One region of the Candidatus Nitrospira salsa genome, then DNA from elsewhere that is predicted to be linked to it. Evidence: riboswitches for the same ligand, from Rfam matches in the RefSeq annotation. Region 1 holds a riboswitch; each other region holds the start of a gene.
What was found. A riboswitch is a leader RNA that binds a small molecule or an ion and turns the genes downstream of it on or off. The one in region 1 is predicted to bind cyclic di-GMP.

Region 1 (4,846 bases):
AAATAAATACGGGAAACGTAAAATCGGCATATGAATTGCTTGGGAGAATGCCTGGGATTCAAAAGGTTCCGCAAAATGGATTAGCAATACCCGCCACAAGGGTCGTGGAATTATCTCATACGGTGCATGCCATCGTATGAATTGAGCATCAACATTAACTTCTAATTTTTTATTCTCAGTTTTGATTTTCACAAAACATCTTAATTGGAATCAGTCACGGAGAACTATGACAAGTCATACTGCCTCAGTGTGTAAAACCAATTTCCTCACAGTCTTTACATTGTTTTTGGTTGCTGTACTTTCTTCCCTTCCTCTTCATGGTCAAGCAGCCTCCCTCACACTAACGTGGGAACCTAATAACGAAAATGATCTTGCAGGATATAGAATTTACAAACGAATACCGCCCTCGACCAATTATGGAGCCCCAGCATTTTCTGGTTTTCCATCGAACCCTGTTGCCCCTTCTCAAACAATAGGAGGACTAACAGACGAAACACGTTATTCATTCATTGCCACAGCTATCGACGTCGCAGGAAACGAAAGTGCGCCTTCGAACGAAGTTTCAGGAACCACGACTGGCTCAACCACACCACCACCGCCTCCACCGCCAGCCCCAGGACCTCCCCCGCCTCCCCCACCACCAGGCGGCTCTGTCGTCTCCATTAACTTTCAACCAGCTTCTGCCAGCACACCGACGGGCTTTCTCAAAGATGATGGTGCGCCCTTCAACGCGTCCCGTGGCTATGGCTGGTCGACCCGCGTCAACACCCGTGAACGTAATCAATCGAGTAATCAGTCACTGGATACACTCATTCACTTTGACCAAGGTACCAACGTGACCTGGCAATATACGCTGCCCAATGGCCAGTACCACATCTCACTTGCCAGCGGCGATCCCACCTATCATCAGGGCCCACATCATGTTCAAGTCGAAGGCATCACCGTCATTAACAATGTTTCCACGCAGGCCAATAAATTTGTCACCGTCACCAACCGGCTCGTCACCGTCTCTGACGGCCAACTGACGATTCGCCTCACCCGCTCAGGCGGCAGTAGCAAAACACTCCTCAATTTTGTCCGTATTGCGTCGACGGGGTCGAATCCGCCACCGCCAGCCCCAGGACCTCCCCCGCCTCCCCCACCGTCAGGCGGCTCAGTCGTTTCCATTAACTTTCAACCGGCTTCTGCCAGCACACCGGCGGGCTTCCTTAAAGATGACGGGGCCCCCTTCAACGCCTCCCGCGGCTATGGCTGGTCGACCCGCGTCAACACCCGTGAACGGAATCGATCGAGCAATCAGTCACTGGATACACTCATTCACTTTGACCAAGGCACCAACGTGACCTGGCAATATACGCTGCCCAATGGCCAGTACCACATCTCACTTGCCAGCGGTGATCCAACCTATCATCAGGGGCCACATCATGTTCAAGTCGAAGGCATCACCGTCATTAATAATGTCTCCACGCAAGCTAATAAATTTGCCACCGTCACCAATCGTCTCGTCACCGTCTCTGACGGCCAACTGACGATTCGCCTCACCCGCTCAGGCGGCAGTAGCAAAACACTCCTCAATTTTGTCCGTATTGCACCTCAATAACAATTGAATAGCCCCGATTGACCACACACCTTCCAGAGAGACTGAACACTAACTCTTAGCAAGACTGAAGAGTCGATGAGAAGTCCTGAGAAGATGAAGCAATGGAGCAACTAAAGTGTTCTGTAAGATGGCCGATATATTTATTCATATGGAACACAATGTTCATCTAGTTGTGAACACGAAAAAATAAGGACAGGAATACACATGATAATCTAAACTTCACAACGTCTACCGTCATAACTATGAAGGCTCCTTCCCGATAAGGGCAAACCTACCGCGAGGTAGGGACGCAAAACCACGGGTCAGATGAACTCGCATCTGATAGCCGGGACACCGAAGGAAGGGCAGATTTTCAGTCAGCACCCCGCGGAAATGGGGCCTTCTTCGATTTTTCTACTTAAGGAGGGGCCTCATATGTTCACTTGGAGCCGAAATATACCAGCTATCGTTCTTGCCTTTGGGTTACTACTGTCAATTTCCCCAACTGTTTCTGCCGCTGAAAAAGATGTTGATTTAGAGTGGGCCCCAAACCAGGAAGAGGATCTCGCCGGCTATAATGTGTATCACGGCACAGCATCTGGCGTGTATGGGTTTCCGGACAATGTAGACAATAAAACGTCTCACCGTAAGGAAGACCTTGACTCGACAAAAAAACATTACTTTGCCGTCACCGCATATGATGAAGCGGGAAATGAAAGTTCTCCTTCTGCGGAAGTGAGTACACAGGCGGAAAACGTATTACACAATCTCTCTGTCTCGATCTCAGGTAATGGGACTGTTTCAAGTGCTCCCGCCGGTATTGGCTGCACAAGCTCCTGCAATTCATCATTCACTGAAGGACAGTCCGTTACCCTCTCTGCCACGCCAAAGTCAAATTGGAAGTTTTCCAGTTGGGGAGGAGCATGCTCCGGATCAGGTTCCTGTGTCGTCACCATGAACGCCGCGAAGTCTGTAACAATAAAATTTGTAGAATCGACAAAACCCCAACACAACCTCTCCGTTTCAATCACAGGGAATGGAACCGTTTCAAGTGCTCCCGCCGGTATTGGCTGCACAAGTTCTTGCAATTCATCTTTCACTGAAGGACAATCCGTTACTCTCGCAGCCACACCAAAATCCGGGTCAACATTTTCTAAATGGAATGGAGCCTGCACAGGATCTGGTTCATGTGTCGTCACCATGAGTACCGCGAAATCCGTAACCGCCACATTCGTAGCTACGTCAAACCCTCCTACTAACCCACCAACTGGTGGCACAGTCGTCTCCATCAACTTTCAACCGTCATCGTCTTCTACTCCGTCTGGATTCATCAAGGATGATGGGTCGCAATACTCGAGCAGCCGTGGGTATGGCTGGTCAACTCGCGTCAATACCCGTGACCGCAAGGCCCACAAAGATCAGTCGCGGGATACGTTTATCCACTTTGACAAAGGCACTTCGGCCACATGGTCCTACGATCTACCGAACGGGAAGTACTTTATCTCTCTCGCCAGTGGTGACCCCAGCTATGCACAAGGTCCGCACCATGTCGTGGTTGAAGGACAAACCGTTATCAATAATGTCTCGACACAAGTCAATCAGTTCAAAACGGTCACCAATTCCCCAGTGACCGTTTCCGATGGTCAATTGAACATTCGGCTTACTCGCAGTGGAGGCAGTCAAAAAACCATTCTGAATTATGTCCGTATTGCCCCGGCAGATCCGAATACTGTACCGGTACCTCCACCGAGCGTACCACCTATTGGGGGCTCAGTCGTCTCCATCAACTTCCAACCGTCATCGTCTTCTACTCCGTCTGGATTCATCAAGGATGATGGGTCGCAATACTCCAGCAGCCGTGGGTATGGCTGGTCGACTCGCGTCAATACCCGTGACCGCAAGGCCCACAAAGATCAATCACGAGATACCTTTATCCACTTTGACAAAGGCACTTCGGCGACATGGTCCTACAACCTACCGAACGGGAAGTACGTTATCTCTCTCGCCAGTGGTGATCCCAGCTATGCACAAGGTCCACACCATGTCGTGGTTGAAGGACAAACCGCTATCAATAATGTCACGACACAAGTCAATCAGTTTAAAACGGTCACCAATTTCCCAGTAACCATTTCCGATGGTCAATTGAACATTCGGCTTACTCGCAGTGGAGGCAGTCAAAAGACCATTCTGAATTATGTCCGTATTGCCCCAGAAGATTCGAACCCTGGAGTGCCCCCTACAGGCGGAACGCCTTCGGGAGGCGAAGCCGTCTCCATCAACTTCCAACCATCATCGGCCTCAACTCCTAAAGGATTCATCAAGGATGATGGGTCGCAGTATTCCAGCAGCCGCGGCTACGGCTGGTCCACTCGCGTCAATACCCGCGAACGAAACTTCCATCGCAATCAGTCTCGAGATACCCTTATTCACTTCGACAAAGGCAGTACCGCCACCTGGCAATATAACCTTGCCAATGGCAACTATCTCGTCTCTCTCGCCAGTGGTGATCCGAGTTATGCTCAGGGGCCACATCACATTACGGTAGAGGGGAAGCCAGTCATCCAAAATGTACGAACACGAGTCAATGAATTTCTCACCATTACCGATTTCCCTGTAACCGTCAGCGATGGAAAATTGACCGTCAACTTGCAACGACAAGGACAACATGTCATCTTAAACTATATCACGATCACTCCTGCCCCCTAGGCCTAGCCTAGGGAACGCTGGACCAGACATCGTTTACTTTTTGTAGCATTAGGCTTTATTTGAACTCGGCTTTAAAGGAAGACTATGAAAACGATAAAAGTAAAACGACAAACAATTGCGCTTCTGCTGACAACATTGATTTGCTTTGCCTCAGAACCAAGCACGGCGAGCGAGCTTGGGGATGTGGCGAATGCTATGCCGGCAGGTACATGGGCTGAGCTGAAAACAAACGGATTTACACCAGGCTATTTAATGTACCCAGGCGGGAACAACGCGCGGTCTACCCAGTACATGGGAGAAGCCACCTGGGATCCTATCGGCAAGCAAGTGCTGTTTCTCGGATCAGGACATTACAATTCTTCACAACTACATATTTATACGGATGCATCGAATACCTGGACAAGAGATCTCCTCGTCATGGGTCAAAAGTCTTCACTTGGACACGGGTATAATCACAACACGATTTCGCCCAAACATCGTCTCTTAGGATTTGTGAAAATTACTCCAAACTTTACCAACATCTATCATTACGATATTACCCAAAAAACTTGGAGGAAGGGG
Region 2 (4,846 bases), on a different contig from region 1:
GTGCAACCAATGTGGACACGCGCGCCCCCTTTGCTATACATGAGTGAAAACCAAATTCAGCAAGTCTTCATCCTAAACTGAGATTCCGGATACTGTCAACATTCTTACGCGTATCTCGTTGCTCGCAGTTCGTATCTCGTCGTTCGTATTTCGTATCGTGCCGTCGCTTCACGCTTGCGCGCCGGGCCTACTTCGCCGAAGTGGCTACGAAGGCTGAAAGCGCTACAGCGCGCAGGCACGAACGACGCTTCACGATTTCACCAATCCCATTTTTCCGGCACTCCGGACCACCAATCACCCGGATGGGCTTCTCGCCAAGCATTCTGTTGAATCCACATCTTTTCGGTATGTTTCGAATCCAGTCGATTGGCCATCGCCGAAGTGATATCAAATTGTTGACGAAGACCTTCGTGAATCATTTCTCGAGCCATGCGTGGCATGACGTTTGGTGGGTCAATGATGTCAATAAGTTTTCGTGAGGTCAGATTTAATGCCACCTGTCCCACCTTGACCCAGTCATCGCGTTTTTGTAGATCTGCGAGATACCCCTCGATCGCCTCATAAACATAGGCAAGATACACATAGCCCTCAACGGAAGGAACCTCATCCAAATACTTCTGACAAGCTTCAACCGCACGTCGATAATCTCCTGCCGCCACATACAGTTTAGCCCGATGAAGATGTGAGGCCGATAAAGCATCCTGAATTCGTTGTGTGGCAAACACGCTTTGAGGTGCAAGAAATCCGGCCATCAATACCCCGATGACTAATCCAACAACAATCAAAGATTGAATCCGTTGACCATTCATTGCAATACCTCCCTCAATATGTCCGCTCGTGCTTAGCAGGAGAGACGCCTTCTCACAGTTTCACGTCGATATCGTAAATTCCCTCATCATTCTGCCTGAAGGCGACGGTTATTATTATGTACTTTAAAACTTAACAGAGAGTCGTCGATATTCTTGTCATGCCAAATAGTCACTGATTTTGTTGTCTATTTCGGCGAAAACCTTTTTTAACCATCTAGAATGAATCTTTTAAATGTCAACTTCCTTAACAGAATACACCTCAATTTCATTGACTTTTTGAAATAGTTCTATACACTATTGCTCCAGTTTTCTCTCAATACTCCTACAATATACGCTATTCACGAACAAATATGAACGACAGCCATAGCTCAACTCCCAGGGCATGACCCTTGCCATATAGAACTGCGACAGGCAGGCACCCATTGAAATGCAATGAACCTGAGATTCCCCAACCCTTTAGTCATGGTGAATACGAGATGCCGAACGCAATAAAACATTTATGTCGATTCATTCTGAGTTTGGGGATTGTGATCATCCTGGTCGTGCTCCTTCCTACGGGAACAAACAACTCTGCGGCATTTTCTCCGTTCATACTTGTGCAAAAAAAACCTGACCTACAATCAGTTGTTGCTCAATCTCTCCTTGAAACCACCGCACCGCTCACTGACGACCGACTTGCAGCCCTCACGATCTACCTTGAAGCGCGTGGAGAGAGTTTTGCTGGAAAATTAGCGGTTGCTGCCGTCATTCGAAATCGAATGCATGCCAAATACCAGAGCGACGGAACTGTGAAAGGCACCGTCCTGAAACGTTTACAGTTTCAACCCTGGAATCACGCAACACCAGAGGATGTTCGGCATAGAATTAGTGAATCACGAATGCAGGATAGTTTGCTAGCTTGGCGGATGGTACAGGATGGAAGAAAAATCGTACAAGGCGCACTCTTATTTTATAACCCTCGATTAGTTGAGACTCCCAGATGGGCCACGGTCAGTCATAAAGTTGCCTCGATTGGTGGGCATGAGTTCTTTGTTCCCCCTGGCCGGCTCCAGGTCTGATTCAGCTTTTGGCTTCGTCTAGTTTACATGACTGAGCCAATCGTTTTTTTCTGGAATGTCTTTTTTTTGACTGAAATTTCTGCAATTTCCCATTTGAAGCGTCTTCAAAATCTTTGAGCCCGACTCGTAACTTCCGCAGGGCCTCGGTATGCACCCGACACACACCCGACTCAGTTAACCCTAAGCGAGCCCCAATTTCCTTCATCGTTAACCCGTGAAAATAATAGTGCTGCAACACATCTTGCTGCCGAGTCGATAATTTCGCCAGAGCCACATCAAGCGCTTGATTAGACTCTGACGATAAGCACACAGCATATGGATCCAATTGTTCTTCATCGGGCAACACGTCTTTGAGTGTAAAGGTTTCTTCTTGAGACCCCATCGGCACATCAAGACTGAGCAATCGTGTTTCTCGAAGAGACGTGGCATCTAACTCTTCCTGCGTGACCCCCAAAAGTGCCGCAATCTCATCTCTGGTGGGATATCGTCCTTCTTTTTGCACAAACTCTGTACTGACCTGGCGAATTTGATCATTTCGTGCACGAACAGAACGCGGAATCCAGTCCATTGCCCGTATTTCATCAAGCATCATCCCGCGAATGCGATATTCTGCAAACGTCCAAAATTTCGTTTCCCGTTCAGGATCAAAGCGAGTTATAGCTCCCAATAACCCAATCACCCCAGCACTCGTGAGATCTTCAATATCGAGAGATGCCGGATTTCGTGAGGCTAAATTCCCGGCAATTCGACGAATCATTGGGAAAAACTCTTTTAAGATCTCCGCAGGATCTTGATGAGAAAGAGGAGAACCTGATTTCTCAGACGCATGAACAGGCACGTCCATGCGAGCCGCTGGCTCTCCAACATCAACATGATGAGACTGCTTGGCCATCCAATTCTCCTGAGTCAGCACACCCCCCGCGGTGTTTAAACAATCTTGTTCATGGCAAAAAAAAGCGTCCATCCTTCCGGATGAACGCTCATGCCATAGTCGCCTGAAATTTTCGTTCGGCAACCAGACGAACCTACAATCAATCAGAATCAGTGCAGGTCTCTCGGCTTTGCGTCCTACCCTTACGGATAGTTTGCCTTTATCACCACATTTCGTTAGATCATCTCATAGCACTACGTGCACTCCCCCCACGGCAATTCATATACACAGTTCCTCTATCATCTCTCTATTTCGGGACAATTCAGAAAAGAGTTAAGGCCTCCTGGAAGGCAACAACATTGAAGAACACGAGACGTTCCCCTCTAAGAATTCAGAACATGAAACATTCAACAGGAACGAATAGACAGGAAATTCTTGAAAAGAAAGAAAAAGAGGGAAAATCGGTTAACAAAATGAGAAGGCGTTTGAAGACTGATAGGGAAGAGCACCTCTCACACGACTACCCATCAGGTGGCACAAAGGAAAGAAAAGGAGGGTCGTCACCTGGTTCTTAAGAACAGATTCAACCCAATCACTAAAAACATCAGACAAGCAAACGACCCTGCAGCAATGGGCACAAGGGCTCCATTTTTTCCGAGTACCATACCAAAGGAATGCGTCACCCAAAAGAGGAATCCAATTCCCAAGGCTTGTCCGATGCCCTTTGCGACGGCATGATCACGAACTCCTGTTTTCAACAAACTGATGGCTAGCCCCAAAATCGTCATGACCAACGTCATGGCTGAAAACGCCACTCGCCCCCAATAGTCTGTGGCAAAACGACTACTACTGTGACCATCTCGTTTCAATCGCTGGACATACGCTCCTAGCTGTTTGAGTGTCATATTTTTCGAATCCAGCGCCAGCCATGTCCGGAAGTCTTCAGGAGTAAGAGGAAGCCCCAGTGCTAATTGCGCATAACGGTCAGCGGTCACTTCGCCTCCCGCTTGCACGACACGGCGTGTGGCGTCACGCAACTCCCATCCTTTGTTTGCATATCGTGCCTCTGGAGATTCGATAATTTCATGCAGTTGAAACTGTTCATCCACTCGATACAAGCTAATCGTGCTGAGACGCTGTCCCTCATCCTTCACCTCACCAATCTTGAGCAGTCCATCTTGTCCTAATCGCAACCACACACGATCCGGAGACACCGACAGTGCCGCAGGCTTCTTCTCAATGAGCACCGTCCTGACATAATCCGCTTGAATATTCGCGAGTGGCACAAACACCGCAGTAAAGCTAAATAAAATGGCGCTCACAATAATTCCAACGGCGAAGAACGGTGAGGCAACTTGATAAAAACTCATACCGCAGCTCCGCATCGCTGTAATTTCGGCACTTTTATTGAGGAAGCCAAGCGTTAATAATGTTCCCATGAGCGCAGCAAGTGGGGTAATTTGAAAACAAATATCTGGGATTCGGTAGAAAAAATACAGCAGCATGGAGGACAGATCCGCATCATATTTGAGAAATTTTCGAAGTTTTTCGAAAAAGTCAACCACAAGGTAGACCGTCAATAACGCACTCACGCACATAAGAAACACTTTGGTGTATTGGCGAAACATGTACCAAAACAAAACACCCATACGACTAATTCCTACTGGCTCTCACATAGAGAAACCCGGTTAAACCTAAGATCATCACGTTGGGAAACCACGCGCCGATAAACGGATGAACGACGTAGGTTGTGACAAGAAATTCTCCCATGATATTGAGCAAGTAAAATCCCACGATGATTCCAATGCCGATGGCGAATCCTCCGCTCTTCCCTGATCGTTTGGAAATGATTCCAATCGGAAAGCCCAGCAGGCCGAGTAACAAAGCCGAGACCGGGAAACCCAAATCCTTGTAATGCTCCATTAACCGACGGAGTTGTCCTGAGTCTTGCCAGTTTGAGGTATCCAAATCTTGAATAATCTCTTGATAACTTTTTCGTTGCGTCGTCCCCATCCCTTCTGGCGGCGGAACGTCCATCCAAAAGTCATAGGTTTCAAAACCCACCTCGTGATAATACCGCAGATCAGGAGGCACCTGATGAATGGCGC
Region 3 (4,846 bases), on a different contig from region 1:
CATGCAGCCCACCCGCTTTGACCATTCCTTGCTGCATCGCCACACATTGCTTGGCATGTTCTGAGCTTTCGATTAATGACTCTAACTCTTTAAGTGTCACTCGCTGCTCATCAAGCAGGTGGTCAGCTAGCTGCGCGAGATACCCAGGGATCTGTCGGCCTTTCTCATCCCGAGACAAATAGACATTGAGGTCATCCATGTGAGCGTTGAGCATTTGGGAGATTTTTCGGACATCACCCACGAGCGACTGCCGCAACGTCGTCCCCATAATCCCAACAGAGACATTGATACTGTTCAGCACATTCCCCACATTATGAAGCACGCTAGTTGCCACATCAGCCATACCAAGACGACGAGATGTTTCAACAAGTTGATCCTGAAACTGACGCCGCTCGGCTTCGAGGCGCTTGCGCTCGGTTATATCTTGCGCAACACACACTAATCCCTGGATGACCCCGCTTTCATCTTTCATCAGTGAGCCGGAAAGTGCCATGGGAATAACTTGGCCATTTTTGGCATGGTACGTGGTTTCAACGTTACTTACCACGCCCTGAAAATACAGCCTTTCCATAATGGAGCCTTGAGTCAACTCTTCACCAAAAATCTTACTCGGACATTCCCGAAGTAATTCGTCTTCTGCGTACCCTAATAACGTCAACAACGAACGATTCACCGCCTCAATAGTCATATCAGCATTGATAACCAGTAACGTATCAGCCATCGATCCGATGATATTTTCCATATGCGTTTTGGCAGCAGACAACTCATCTTTTGCCCTCGCCAGCTCAAAATTCGTTCCGTCCAAATCTTGGGCTGTTCGAAAATTATGCGCCTCAACACTCCCACGAGGCTCCATATCTTGACTCAATTGTGCATGGGTTCCTTGTAGCTGTAAGTGTTGCGCAACAGCCACAGTTGAGACACCTCCCACCTGATACCTGATACGTTGAGAAAGAGACCATTTGTGTATCATGACAGTAAAAATTTGTTGGACGTCGATCGCGTGAAATGGCTTTCGTAGAATCAAGAGTTGCTCTCGATGCGTACTACCCTCGAGCCCTAAAACACATTGACTGTTCACATTGGCCTTGCAAAGAACGCAATGGAGAAAGCGATCAACACGCCAATATTCTTCGATGGTTTTTTCCCCTGACCATCCCGTCCCCACATTTTCATCGAAAAACACCAGAGCATAGGGATATTTAGCTTCTAAGGCTTGTCGAATGAATGCTAAACCGGCCTCACCCGTTTTCACATATTCAACGTCGAACGATGGACGAGATGTAGACGTTCCTACCAATAGTTCGTCAAAAATTTGTCGAAAATCCGCATGAATTTTCAGCTGGTCATGAACAACCAATATTCGGCATTTCGTATCTTGTAGAACATCCACGACCAGGCACCCTTCTCTGATTCAACATCTTCGACGTTAGCTGACGTTTCTTCTGTACTTAATTCAGATGGAGAGGCTTGACTCGCTGTAGACTATGCATCGCCTGTAAGCTTGCTCGATATTTGGTTATACCTTTCATAAACTCTAAATACCCGTCTAAACTATTGGGCTTGGTGATAAACGAATGGGCGCCCAAGTTATAGGCACTATCGATATGCTTGGCGACACGTGAGGTTGTCAAAACCAAAACGGGAATATCCTGCAACTCTTGATCAGATTTAATCTCGACTAAGGCCGAACATCCATCTTTTTTGGGCATATTCAAATCCAAAATAATCAGACCAGGGCGAGGTGATTTCACGGGATCACCATACACCCCGCGACGAGTCAGATAATTCATTAACTCTTCACCATCATGCACAAACCGCAAATCTTGTCCGAGTCGACACTCATCCCAAGCCGCCTGCGCGACCAAACAGTCATCAGTACTATCATCCGCCATTAACACAATGAAGGGAACGGCTTGCATACAGGTACTCATCATCACGCCCTCCTTTTATCTAAAGAAAACTCATCGTCTGGGAAATCGTGCGCTTCTCGCCCACAGTATTTCTGGTGCTAGGCATCTCCAATCACGAGGATCTATCTAGTTAAATTATTGAGTTTTTTATCATGCAGCATCTCAACGCAGAAATGTCATAATTAACAGACGGTTCGGGCATGGAAAGATCATCAATCAGGAAGTAATTGGATTTGCCTATGGTTTGCGCGACCCATTTTGGCAAGTCATGCGACATCTACTCAAAAACAAGACCGCGTGTGCGAAGATCAAAAGCAGGATGGTAGGGTCCCTCTACGCTGAGCAAGGATAGGAAACTGGAGGGAGAAGCGTGCTCCATAAACACAAACGCCCATCGACAAGATGGGCGCAAACAGACCATGACGCTTCATTGACCAGTGTGGCGGCCAGGCGAACCCCGGAAGAACCATCCTCCCAATTCAGGTCCCTTAGCTTTGCGTCCTACCTTCTCAGGTAGTTTGCCCTTTGCACCCTGTTGTCTCTTTTATCGGTGTCCAACAGGATTACTTGAGAAATGATTTTATTAGTAATTTTAATCAGTTACAGTCTGGCCTTGATACTGAAACGGTACTCGTATTCACTCGGCACTCACAGGACGATTTAAAGCTGTGGAACTGACTCCAGCTTCTGACCCACACGCGGTTTCGGTAGAATTTCCCATTGGAAGCGTGAGAAGAAAAGTCGACCCCTCTCCAAGCTGACTCTGCACGGTAATGGTACCGCCACAGCGATCAACAATTTTCTTACAGACGGCTAGGCCAATCCCCGTTCCTTCGAATTCATCTCGACCATGTAGACGTTTGAACATCCCAAAAATACGATCCGTATATTGGCTATCCATACCAATCCCTTCATCTTCGATTTGAAGTTGGCACAACATACGTGCCCGCAGTCCATCTTGTTGACGACGCTCTTTCATCATGCGAGCAGACACGCGAACGACAGGTGCTTCATGTGGCTTGTGAAATTTCAATGCGTTCCCGATTAAATTTTGCAATAACTGACGCATTTGAGTCTTGTCGGATTCAATCACCGGAAGGTCCTCCACTTCGACCTTCGCATGTGTTTCTTCAATACGCACGGCAAAATCATGAAGAATGTCCTCAACGACTTCGCCAAGCGCCACTGACTCAACACTTCGATCATGGTGTTCCAATCGAGAATAGACCAGCAAGTCTTGAATGAGCCGTTGCATTCGACCAGAAGCCTTGAGAATTCGCCCCAAGAACTCGAGGCCAGATCCGTTTAACGCACCTCCACATTTCACTCGCAATAAATCGCTAAAAACTTGGATAGTATGAAGAGGTTCTTGAAGGTCATGGGCGGCCACAGAGGCAAACTGGTCAAGCTCATGATTGGATCGTACCAATTCTTCAGCTTTATTCCGAAGTGCGAGCTCCGCTCGTTCGCGTTCATGCACCTCGATTAGCGCATGATCTCGAGCTTCACTCAGGTCTTTATTCCGTTGTTCCAAGTCTCGAATGGACTGCGCGAGTTGCGTTTCGATCGACTGTCGGCGAAGTACATCATGTTCTAATTGAGCATTGACCGCACGGAGTTCAGACATTCGCTGATCCACGAGATGCTCTAACTCGCCTAGACGGAGCCTGGCATATCCCGCCCAATACCATTTGTAGGTGAGCGAATTCGCTAATTGTCGAACTTCAATGGGATCGAACGGTTTTCGGAGAATAAGGAGTTGATCGCGATGTCCTAAGCGAGGAATCACCTCGTCCCATGGATGATCTGAGAAGGCGGTACAAATCACCGCCTGAATGGCTGGATCTATTTCCCAAATTCGCTCAATGGTTTCGACCCCATCCCATCCTGAAGGCATTCGCATGTCCACAAAGACCACAGCATAAGGATTTTCTTGCTCCACGGCCATCTTGACCAGATCAAAACCCGAAGAGCCCCGGTCAGCACTGTCAACAACAAATGTCTCTTGATAGGGTGACCTCACACTCTCCTCAAATAATGTGTCTCGTGCAGCATAAATGGGGAACTCTGAAGTCGAAGAGCCTAATACTTTTCGGTAGTCGTCAATAATGGCAGGATTATCATCAATCACCAGGATGCGTCGATTGAGGACAGGCGCTTCAGACATACGACATCGCCTCCGTTGTGTATGGGTAACCTAGGGACACTCTCGACCCAATGAGTTCACGATGGCTAAATGTTGTTGACCCAGTGCATCGCCTGCCACCTTCTGGAAATCCCAGACAAAAAAACCAGCCCCTTACGCCACTTTATTCAAAAACCCTTGGCTGCACTTTCCGAAGCCAACCGGCCACATCCATAATGAACAAATGCCTATATTCATAACTTGAAAGGAAGACAAAAACATGAGAACAAGGAAGCGGTCGATCACTCGTAGTTAATCATGTTTCGCAGGAGGCACGACCATCGCCAATTGAATTTGTTCAGCTTCTCGTTGAAATTCCTCGGCACGTTCATCCGCCAGTTGCGCCATCAGATCAAACTGCCCCTTGTCATGTTGAGCTTGATGCCATCGCTTGGTCAGGGAATTCGCTAATTGCCAGACTTCAATATTGTCGAATGGCTTTCGTAACACCAAAAGTCTGTCATTCTGCGGTAATCGTTCCATGACTTGATCCCAATCGTGATCTGAAAATGCGGTACAAATCACCACATGGAGATGGGCATCGACTTCCCAGAGATGTTCGATCGTTTCCACGCCATCCCACCCAGGAGGCATTCGCATGTCGACAAAAGCCACGGCATACGGCTTCCCCTGCTGGGCAGCCTGTTGAACCATCCGGTACCCCTCCTGCCCCTGATCAGCAAAATCAAGCTCAAACGGTTCGATCGTCTGTTGTGCAGGAACATCATCAAACAAGCCTCCCCGTGCC
Region 4 (4,846 bases), on a different contig from region 1:
CCTTTTGCTCATGAAATTCTGAATGCGAATCCCTACGCGTTTCTGGATGATGCGCCGCTAGAAGAACGTCGAGCGCGAGCCGTCAATCTTCGCCAAGTGCTTCCCGGCGATATGGGGGGAGAGCTCGGTGCGCTAGATCCTGCAGCCATTTCTGCCGTGATTGAAGAGGCGTGGCCGAAAGTTCGTGATGCTGACGAACTTCATGAAGTACTTCATCTTTTGGTTTGGGTCCCTGAGGAACTCGGTAAGCCATGGCAAGACTTTCTTCCTGAGCTTCTTAAGTCAAAGCGCGCCATCGTCATAGAAGTGCGTCAGGCAGATAATGGAAAAGTCGATACGGTTCGTGGGTGGGTAACGACGGAGCAATTCCCAATCATTCAAAAGCTGTATTCATCTGTTGAGGTTGTGGCTCCGGAGCAATTGGAATTCCTCCCTGTTGTTGAGGCCCCGGCAATAGAAGCGGAAACTGTCTTGCCACTTGTCGTGCAGGGTTGGATGGAAAGTTGTGGTCCTGTCACTGTTGATGAACTTTCGAGTGCCTTGTATTTACCAGGGCAAGCGATAAGCCAGGCTTTACTGCATTTAGAAGGGCAGGGGCAAGTCTTGCGCGGGCAATACCGTCCCGCTTCAACTCCCTCTCCATTTTTTCATGCACCCTCTCCCTATAAGGAAGATGGCTGGGGTGAGAATGGCGGAAGCAATTTTGAAGAAAGCCCACTGGACAAATGGGGGAAATCTGAAGTTAAAGTAAAACTTGAAGAATGGTGTGATCGACGATTACTTGCCAGAATTCATCGACGAACAGTCAGTTCATTACGTCGGGAGACCGAACCTGTTGCCGCAGCAGACTTCATGCGTTTTCTTTTTCGTTGGCAACATCGTGCGCCGGGTTCGCAATTACATGGTGAGGCCGGGTTGCGGGAGGTCATCACGCAATTAGCCGGTTTTGAGACCGCCGCATCGGCGTGGGAATCTTCACTCCTGAAAGAACGTGTCTCTAATTATAGGCCCGAACTCTTGGATATGCTCTGTCTGCGAGGGACGGTCGCTTGGGGAAGGCTCACTCCTCCGTATAAGGAACCACGCGTTTCCTCGGGAAAGGTGGAGAAATGCAAAGAAGCGTTTTTTCAGATTGAAGAGTTACCGCCATCCTCCCGTCGTCGGATTAATCCGACGAGCCTGGCTCCGATCAGTTTCTTTTTGCGGGAAAATTCCCCGTGGCATATGATGCTGAGCCGACAAAAAGAAAAGGATATGACGATGGGGATTCGCCAGGTATTGAGTGGCGTTGCACAGGATGTCCTTCAATCTCTCGAAGGCAGAGGTGCGAGCTTTTTCGCTGACTTGACGGGGAGCACGGGGCATCTTGCTTCTGAGGTAGAGCAGGCGCTCTGGGAATTAGTTGCGGCGGGACTTGTTACTGCTGATGGGTTTGATAATCTCCGTGCTTTGATCAACCCCAAGCGTCGGAATGCAGCGGGCAGGGAACGTGCGCGTCGTCCTCGTCATAGTGCCGGCCGATGGGATTTATTGCAAAAGCCCTACCATGGAGACAGTGACGAGCCATTCACGACCTCACAGCTTCATGAGAAATGGGCCAGGCAGTTACTGGCTCGATATGGAATTGTGTTTCGTGATCTCTTGAAGCGCGAGTTGCTTTCGGTGACGTGGCGTGAGCTGTTGACGCAGTACCGTCGAATGGAGTGGCGCGGAGAGATTCGCGGAGGACGCTTCGTGAATGGTTTTACCGGAGAGCAGTATGCCTTGCCGGAAGCGGTTGAATCACTTCGTGCTGTTCGACGCGACACTCAATCGGATACGCAAGACATGCGAATCTCCGCTGCCGATCCGCTGAATCTTGTGGGTATCATTCTGCCAGGAGAGCGTGTCGCCGCCAATTCCTCAAAGATCATTCTTTTCCGTCAGGGTGTACCTGTTTCTGAACCTTCATTAGTCGTGGCCTTGGCCTAATATCTTCTCAACGAACCTCCTTCATCCGGATCATACGGAATATATGGTTCTAGCCAGACAGCTTTACCATTCTGAATACATGAACTTTCTTGTGTCTGAACCTTTGCATGACCGTGCGGAAATTTTTGAGCTTGGCGTCAAACGACTCGGTTGATGAGTTGGTACGACGCGTGAGGAAGTAATTCTAGATCGTCGGGTCATGTCTTCGGATGGACACGGTCGCCGGTAGGAAGGTGCCCATCGTCGTTTTCTCGTCCTTGTGGTCCCACGCTCGAAGTTTCTCTCCGGTTTTAGGAGGGCTGGTGCTGGGCTCATCAGCTGTTTTGTGGCATTTATAATGATTCAGTCTGTTCTTCCAGCTTCTCATGGCGTCGCTTCTGCAGTTCGTGTACGCAACCCAGTCAAGCAGGCCTTAGGGGGAAAATCATTTCGAACAATTCTTTCTTCCCAATCGTGTGGACATTATATTGCTCAAGGGCATTAACGAAAATTTCTTTTTCGATATAGAGTGAATTTTGCGATGTTGCTCGTCGTCTGGAATGATTTTATCGCATTACCATCATTATATATTTTTGTTTTAGAACCCCTTTTCTTTTCCTTGTCCAGTATTTGGGCTTTCTGCCGAAAAGATCTGTAGGATTGTTTTAACTATATCTATCTATGAGGAAAGAACTCAAATAAGCTCTTTTATTCTGTAATAAGGCCCCTTCTTGATAAAGGCAAACCCATCGTGAGGTGGGGACGCAAAACCACGGATCAAGAGAAACTCTTGATGGCTGGGTTACCTAAGGAAGGGAAAAGCGGGAGGAATGGGGCCATTTTCGCGACAGGAGGAGGCCCATGCCAAACGTTTATTCAAGTCCTTTTATTCACAAGACTCTGGTCGTACTCGGTCTGGCGTGCTGTCTCTTTCTTAACCCAACAGCTGTTCAATCTGCCAACATCATTCAGTCTACCGCCACAGATTCTGTAAAGGTCCAATGGACCGCTAATTCCGAATCTGATTTAGCTGGATACATAGTTTATCAGGGGACCACGTCCGGTTCGTATAGCATTTACTTTGACGTTGGGAATACTACGGTTTATGAACCACAAAGTCTTGAGGCTGGTCTCACGTATTATTTTGCAGTAACCGCCTATGATGCTGATGGCAATGAAAGCTCCCCCTCCACTGAAGTAAGTGTGCAAGTTCTAGCGCCAACAATTCCTACCCTTTCCTTCCCAGAGCTCACGAGTCCCGCTCCCGGTGCGACGTTAAGGAGTGCGAGAGAGACCTTTTCCTGGACGGCGAATACTGTCAGCGTCACCGAGTGGTGGTTATATGTTGGGACGAGTAAGGGAGCGCTGGATATCTATGATAGTGGGTATTTAGGAATGACGAGTAGCAGCACCGTCAAGGAGTTACCCACGGACGGCTCCACGCTGTATGTGCGGCTCTGGTACAAGGAGGGCGGTCGTTGGAAATTTATCGATACCACCTACACCGCTCACACGGGCACTATCCTCCCAGAGCTCACGAGTCCCGCTCCCGGTGCGACGTTAAGGAGTGCGAGAGAGACCTTTTCCTGGACGGCGAATACTGTCAGCGTCACCGAGTGGTGGTTATATGTTGGGACGAGTAAGGGAGCGCTGGATATCTATGATAGTGGGTATTTAGGAATGACGAGTAGCAGCACCGTCAAGGAGTTACCCACGGACGGCTCCACGCTGTATGTGCGGCTCTGGTACAAGGAGGGCGGTCGTTGGAAATTTATCGATACCACCTACACCGCTCACACGGGCACTATCCTCCCAGAGCTCACGAGTCCCGCTCCCGGTGCGACGTTAAGGAGTGCGAGAGAGACCTTTTCCTGGACGGCGAATACTGTCAGCGTCACCGAGTGGTGGTTATATGTTGGGACGAGTAAGGGAGCGCTGGATATCTATGATAGTGGGTATTTAGGAATGACGAGTAGCAGCACCGTCAAGGAGTTACCCACGGACGGCTCCACGCTGTATGTGCGGCTCTGGTACAAGGAAGGCGGGAGTTGGAAATTTATCGATACCACCTATACCGCTCAAGCAGGTTCCGCCCTCCCTTCATAATCCCGTCTGCTCCCTTGGGCATTATTAGGGGTAGGGGGTTGGCTAATTGACAAGATGAGTGCTAAAGCCCCAGCTGTCGCAGTTATCGCTTTGATAATCAGTTACCCCTAAAGTTGTGGCTAGTGTCGAAAGCGGATAGCTGCTTGCTCTGTCTGCTGTTTTTCCAATTACTCTGGGTGAGATCAACAATTGTGATACCCCTCGCCATGGTGCTTCATCGTTCTCGAACGATAAATCCTATATGATCCCTTCATCCTCTAGCAGTTAATTAGGGAACATCGCGTTACGGATTCTGCTTTTTCGCAGGTCGATACAGTCTGTATCTGATCGGATACGGTTCTCGGCTTTGCGTCTCTCGGGATTCATATCCCCGCTCATTGTAACTTCTTAAGCTATACCAAAGACTTAGATCTCAATATCTCGCAACGCACATCGTTATGGTTAAGCGGTATAAGTTTTGCGACATTCATGATCGGAGTCAAATATATAAAGATTAGATTTATCATATTTTTCTAACAGGGAGGGTTTGCCATGAATAAAACGCTACTCACAGGTTGGTGTTTTGCCACCTTGATAGCAGGTGTACCGTTAGTCTCCTGTGCGGCAGGGCCTGTTCCCAATGGCGAAATGAAAAAATTAGATGCGCCAATTACCCATACTCAAATTGAAAGTCAATCGGCCTCATTATCGGAGATTATCGATCAGGGGAAGCGTGTATTCTCCACGCCGTTTAATAAACACGATGGATTAGGAGATGGTCCATTCGATGAGATGGAAGATAAGAATCCAT

Region 2: linked by a shared signal. The riboswitch ahead of ACWQXP_RS06170 (sigma-70 family RNA polymerase sigma factor) and the one ahead of ACWQXP_RS22210 (InlB B-repeat-containing protein) in region 1 are both predicted to bind cyclic di-GMP.
Region 3: linked by a shared signal. The riboswitch ahead of ACWQXP_RS18270 (response regulator) and the one ahead of ACWQXP_RS22210 (InlB B-repeat-containing protein) in region 1 are both predicted to bind cyclic di-GMP.
Region 4: linked by a shared signal. The riboswitch ahead of ACWQXP_RS07735 (fibronectin type III domain-containing protein) and the one ahead of ACWQXP_RS22210 (InlB B-repeat-containing protein) in region 1 are both predicted to bind cyclic di-GMP.

The regions. Positions count from the first base shown of each region.
Region 1 is NZ_CBCUCO010000005.1:363,352-368,197, forward strand. It holds gene ACWQXP_RS22205 (hypothetical protein) at 227-1,600, shown strand; cyclic di-GMP riboswitch class I at 1,855-1,938, shown strand; partial or broken gene ACWQXP_RS22210 (InlB B-repeat-containing protein) at 2,015-2,758, shown strand; gene ACWQXP_RS22215 (hypothetical protein) at 2,780-4,285, shown strand; gene ACWQXP_RS22220 (hypothetical protein) at 4,370-4,846, shown strand, end outside.
Region 2 is NZ_CBCUCO010000002.1:944,534-949,379, forward strand. It holds gene trxA (thioredoxin) at 1-19, opposite strand, end outside; gene ACWQXP_RS06160 (hypothetical protein) at 258-809, opposite strand; gene ACWQXP_RS06165 (cell wall hydrolase) at 1,286-1,867, shown strand; gene ACWQXP_RS06170 (sigma-70 family RNA polymerase sigma factor) at 1,869-2,759, opposite strand; cyclic di-GMP riboswitch class I at 2,875-2,967, opposite strand; gene lptG (LPS export ABC transporter permease LptG) at 3,299-4,387, opposite strand; gene lptF (LPS export ABC transporter permease LptF) at 4,392-4,846, opposite strand, start outside.
Region 3 is NZ_CBCUCO010000004.1:923,706-928,551, reverse strand. It holds gene ACWQXP_RS18275 (ATP-binding protein) at 1-1,393, opposite strand, end outside; gene ACWQXP_RS18270 (response regulator) at 1,452-1,937, opposite strand; cyclic di-GMP riboswitch class I at 2,352-2,446, opposite strand; gene ACWQXP_RS18265 (ATP-binding protein) at 2,551-4,080, opposite strand; gene ACWQXP_RS18260 (response regulator) at 4,351-4,846, opposite strand, start outside.
Region 4 is NZ_CBCUCO010000002.1:1,270,666-1,275,511, reverse strand. It holds gene ACWQXP_RS07745 (DEAD/DEAH box helicase) at 1-1,971, shown strand, start outside; gene ACWQXP_RS07740 (hypothetical protein) at 2,156-2,338, opposite strand; cyclic di-GMP riboswitch class I at 2,680-2,760, shown strand; gene ACWQXP_RS07735 (fibronectin type III domain-containing protein) at 2,812-4,056, shown strand; gene ACWQXP_RS07730 (di-heme oxidoredictase family protein) at 4,588-4,846, shown strand, end outside.